DNA from 2 places in the Crossiella cryophila genome. Region 1 is predicted to be linked to the other one. Evidence: riboswitches for the same ligand, from Rfam matches in the RefSeq annotation. Region 1 holds a riboswitch; the other holds the start of a gene.
What was found. Region 1 has a riboswitch for glycine ahead of gcvT (glycine cleavage system aminomethyltransferase GcvT). Riboswitches for the same ligand answer to the same signal wherever they lie in the genome.

Region 1 (2,384 bases):
CCGCGGTGGCCCGCACCATCCCGATGGAGGGATTGCAGGCCTCGACCGCGCTGCGCCAGACCCGGCCGGACGGCACGCTGGCCTTCCTCCCCGCCGCCGAGGTGACCAGGGCGGTGGAGGCCACCACCCTGGAGACCCTGCTGCTGATCTCCATCCTGTCGCTGATCGGGGTGGCCGCGGTGTCGGTGGCCGCCGGCTGGTGGCTCTCCGGCCGGGTGCTCCAGCCGCTGCACACCATCACCGCCACCGCGCAACGGCTCTCCTCCTCCAACCTGCACGAGCGGCTGGCGATCAAGGGCCCGCCGGATGAGCTGACCGAACTGGCCGAGACCTTCGACCGGATGCTGGACCGCCTCGAATCCTCCTTCGACAGCCAGCGCCGGTTCGTGGCCAACGCCTCGCACGAACTGCGCACGCCGCTGGCCGTGCAGCGGGCTGCGGTGCAGATCGGGCTGGCAGGCAACCCCACGCCGGAGAAGGCGGCCGAGATCCGCGAGCAGCTGCTCACCGCGAACCGGCGGATCGAACGGCTCATCGACGGCCTGCTGGTGCTCGCCCGCAGCGACCGCGGCCTGGCCAAACGCACCAGGGTGGAGATGCACACCGTGGTCACCGAGGCGGTCGAGCAGTACCGGGCCGAGGCCGCGCGGCGGGAGATCGAACTCCAGGTGCGGATCACCGAGGCGACCGTCTCCGGCGACCGGGTGCTGCTCACCCAGCTGGTCACCAACCTGGTCTCCAACGCGATCCGGCACAACCTGCCTGCCGGCGGCACGGTGTGGGTGCGCACGGACGTCTTCGGCGGCCTCACCGTGTCCAACACCGGCCCGAAGGTGCCGGTGAGTCAGATCCCACAGCTGTTCGAGCCGTTCCGGCGCGGCGAGGGCCGCACCGCCAAGGGCGAAGGCGCTGGCCTCGGCCTGTCCATCGTGGACTCGATCACCCGCGCGCACGGCGGCACGGTCAAGGCGGAGCCCCGGCCGGACGGCGGGCTGCGGGTCAAGGTCGAACTGCCCAGGGGTTGACAGACCCCTCGGCCGTCCCGGAAGGTTCGCGGCACAACCGCATATCGGCCGTTTGAGCTCGGGCGGGAGAGATCCCGGCACGAAGCACGCGCGGGACGCCGAAGGAGCAACCACTCCCCGGAAACTCTCAGGCAACGTCACCGTTCGAGCGAGGCGACTCTGGAAAGCAGGTGGGTTCGCCCACCTCACCCACGGTGCAACCCGCGTCCGCGCGGCGAAGCTCTCAGGTCCCATGACAGAGCGGGGAGGCTCAGCAGCGGTGTCCGCATGCCGGTGGACGCCTCGACCCCAGGAGCCTCCCGTGACCGCCGTCGGCCTGTCCCGCCGCAGCCCCCTGCACGCTCAGCACGTCGCGCTGGGCGCCCAGTTCACCGACTTCGCCGGGTGGTCGATGCCGCTGCGTTACGGCAGCGAGCTGGCCGAGCACAAGGTGGTGCGCGAGGCGGCCGGGCTCTTCGACCTCAGCCACATGGGCGAGATCGAGATCTCCGGGCCGGAAGCCGGCCGGGTGCTGGACTACGCGCTGGTCGGCGCGATCGGCTCACTGGCCATCGGCCGGGCCCGCTACACCATGCTCTGCCACACCAACGGCGGCGTGCTGGACGACCTGGTGGTCTACCGGCAGGCCGAGCGCAAGTTCCTGGTGGTGGCCAACGCATCCAACGCCGCGGTGGTGCGGGCGCTGCTGGGTGAGCGGGCACACGGGCTGAGCGCCGAGGTGATCGACCGCTCCGCCGAGACCGCGCTGATCGCGGTGCAGGGCCCGGTCGCCGCCGAGATCGTCACCGCGGTCACCGGCGAGGACCTCACCGGCCTGAAGTACTACGCCGGGCGCCCCGCGGTGATCGCCGGGCACCCCGTCTACCTGGCCCGCACCGGCTACACCGGCGAGGACGGGTTCGAGGTCTACGTGGCGGCCGAACTGGCCGAGGCGGTGTGGCGGCGGATCGCCGAGGCCGGTGAGCCGCTTGGCCTGCGCCCGGCCGGGCTGGCCTGCCGGGACACCCTCCGGCTGGAGGCGGGCATGGCGCTGTACGGCAACGAGCTGCACGTCGGACTGACCCCCTTCGACGCCGGGCTGGGCCGGGTGGTCCGCTTCGACAAGCTCGGCGACTTCGTCGGCCGCAGCGCGCTGGAAGCCCGTCAGCACACCACCCGCGCCCTGGTCGGGCTGGCAGGCAAGAGCCGCCGCAGCCCGCGGGCCGGTCAGCTGGTCAAGCTCGCCGACGGCACCGTGGTGGGCGAGATCACCAGCGGCGCGCCCTCCCCCACCCTGGGTCACCCGATCGCGATGGCCTACCTGGACCACGCGCACACCGCGGCGGGCACCGAGGTCGTGGTGGACGTGCGCGGTAACGC
Region 2 (2,384 bases), 1.8 Mb from region 1:
GTCGATGCCGCCTGCCCGCAGGCCGGCGCCGAGCACGGTGGCCAGGCGGTGCACCCGGGTGGCGATGCCGCGCAGGCCCTCGGGGCCGTGGTAGACCGCGTACATCGCGGCGATCACGGCCAGGAGCACCTGGGCGGTGCAGATGTTGCTGGTGGCCTTCTCCCGGCGGATGTGCTGCTCGCGGGTCTGCAGCGCGAGCCGGTAGGCGGGGTTGCCGTCGGCGTCCACGCTGACCCCGACCAGGCGGCCGGGCAGCTGGCGCTCGAGTCCGGCGCGCACCGCCATGTAGCCGGCGTGCGGGCCGCCGAAGCCCATCGGCACGCCGAAGCGCTGGGTGGTGCCGACCACGACGTCGGCGCCGAACTCGCCGGGCGGGACCAGCAGGGTCAGCGCGAGCAGGTCGGCGGCGACGGCGACCTGGGCACCGCGTTCGTGTGCCTGCTCGACCAGCGCGCGGTAGTCGCGGACCGCGCCGCCGGCGCCCGGGTAGGACAGCAGCACGCCGAAGAACTCGCCTTCGGGCAGGCCCTGGGTGAGGTCGGCGAGCACGATCTCGATGCCGAGCGGTTCGGCGCGGGTCTCGATGACGGCGATGGTCTGCGGCAGCGAGTCGGCGTCGACGACGAAGCGCGGCGACTTGGACTTGCCTGCCCGGCGCACCAGCGTCATGGCCTCGGCGGCGGCGGTGCCCTCGTCGAGCATGGAGGCGTTGGCGGTGTCCAGGCCGGTCAGGTCGGAGACCATGGTCTGGAAGTTGAGCAGGGCTTCGAGCCGGCCCTGGGAGATCTCCGGCTGGTACGGGGTGTACGCGGTGTACCAGGCGGGGCTTTCCAGGATGTTCCGCTTGATCACCGGCGGGGTCACGGTGCCGTAGTAGCCGAGCCCGATCATGGGGGCCTTGAGCGTGTTGCGGGCGGCCAGCGCGCGCAGTTCGGCCAGTGCCTCGGCCTCGGTGGCCGGGGCGGGCAGGGCCAGGGTCAGCTCACCCTCGCGGATCACCTGGGGCACCGCCCGCTGGGCGAGTTCCTCCAGCGAGCCGACCCCGATGACGTCGAGCATCCGGGCCAGTTCGGCGGGCCGCGGACCGACGTGCCGGTCGGCGAAGGGCGTGCCGTGCTCAAGCGCGGCCAACGGGATGCGATCGGGGTTCGGCTGGGTCATGCTCTCGCCTCCGGCGCCTAGGGGTGGGCATGCGGAACTGCCCTCCCCCTCTGTCCGTACCCGGTGTCCGGGCGCCTGAGAGCTTCACCCGGCCACGGCGGACCGGACTTGCACCGTCGGCGGGTCCGCGCGCACGGCGAGGACCGCTTTCCAGAGGCGTCTGCCCACACGGTCCGCTTGGCCTGAGAGGTTCCGGGGAGGAGTTGCTCCTTCGGCGCCGGACCGATGGCTCCGGTCCGGGCTCTCCCGCGTGGGGATCACGACTACGCGCGAATGTTACCCCGCCCGAGTTAACCGGAAGTTTCCGACGTGCCCAAGAACACCAGGTCACCAACGGTGGTCATGGACAGATACAGGTAGTGGTCGTGGTGGTACGCCGGGTGGTCGTGCTGGTGGTGCGCCGGCCGGTGCTGGTGGTCGGCCGGATGATGCTGGTGCGAGCGGTGGTGCGGGCGGTGGTGAGGGGTTCCTGGCTGACCACCCTGGTCGGACTCGGCGAGCTGCCGCCGGGTTCGATCACCGCTCTGGTCAGGAACACCCCGACCACCGCCGCCACCACCGCGCCGACGGCCCCGATGACCGCGGCGGAACGTTCGAAGGCCATGGCCCTCCCCCAATCCGGATACCTTGCGCACCAGCGAGGATGCGTCCGGTTCCGGATCGGGGGACTAGGTCGTTCAGGTCATCGGCGGTAACGATCGCGGATACCTGGAGCGCCGCTGGTCAGCCGCTGCTTGGCGGGCCGCAGTCGGCGGGCTGGCCGAGTGCGCCCTGGCGGCAGACCCGGTAGGCGGTGGGGGTGCTGAACCGGAACGCCTCGCGCACCTGTTCCCGGGAGGCGCCGCACTGGGTCTGGGAGATGTCGGTCCAGTTCGTGCCGGCGAATGCCTCCGCCCAGTAGCAGCTCAGCCTGGGCGCCCTGGTGTCGAAGACGCCGGAGACGGTGGTGACGCACGCCGGGTTGCACACGGTCTGCGCCGAGGCGGAGAGCTGGGCCCGGCCGTCGGGGTGGCTGACGCTGATCGAACCCAGCGGCGCGGCGGCGGTGGCGGGGCTGCCGTGGATGTCCCAGACCGGGGTGCGCACCTCGGGGCCGCAGTCCGGCCAGACACCGCGGCAGATCCGGTAGAAGCCGGGCGGGAAGGTGTGCCAGGACTGGGTGACCCGGCTCTTGTCCAGGCCGCACTGGGGTTCGGTGAACGGCAACCACAGCCCGCGCATCG

Region 2: it holds a riboswitch for glycine, as region 1 does, so the genes downstream of both, gcvP (aminomethyl-transferring glycine dehydrogenase) here and gcvT (glycine cleavage system aminomethyltransferase GcvT) in region 1, are expected to answer to the same signal.

What each region holds. Positions count from the first base shown of each region.
Region 1 covers NZ_JACHMH010000001.1:2,361,282-2,363,665, reverse strand. The annotation lists gene HNR67_RS11005 (sensor histidine kinase) at 1-1,025, shown strand, start outside; glycine riboswitch at 1,079-1,178, shown strand; glycine riboswitch at 1,179-1,274, shown strand; gene gcvT (glycine cleavage system aminomethyltransferase GcvT) at 1,342-2,384, shown strand, end outside.
Region 2 covers NZ_JACHMH010000001.1:4,154,211-4,156,594, reverse strand. The annotation lists gene gcvP (aminomethyl-transferring glycine dehydrogenase) at 1-1,161, opposite strand, end outside; glycine riboswitch at 1,226-1,314, opposite strand; glycine riboswitch at 1,321-1,420, opposite strand; gene HNR67_RS18580 (hypothetical protein) at 1,502-1,765, opposite strand; gene HNR67_RS18575 (hypothetical protein) at 1,885-2,384, opposite strand, start outside.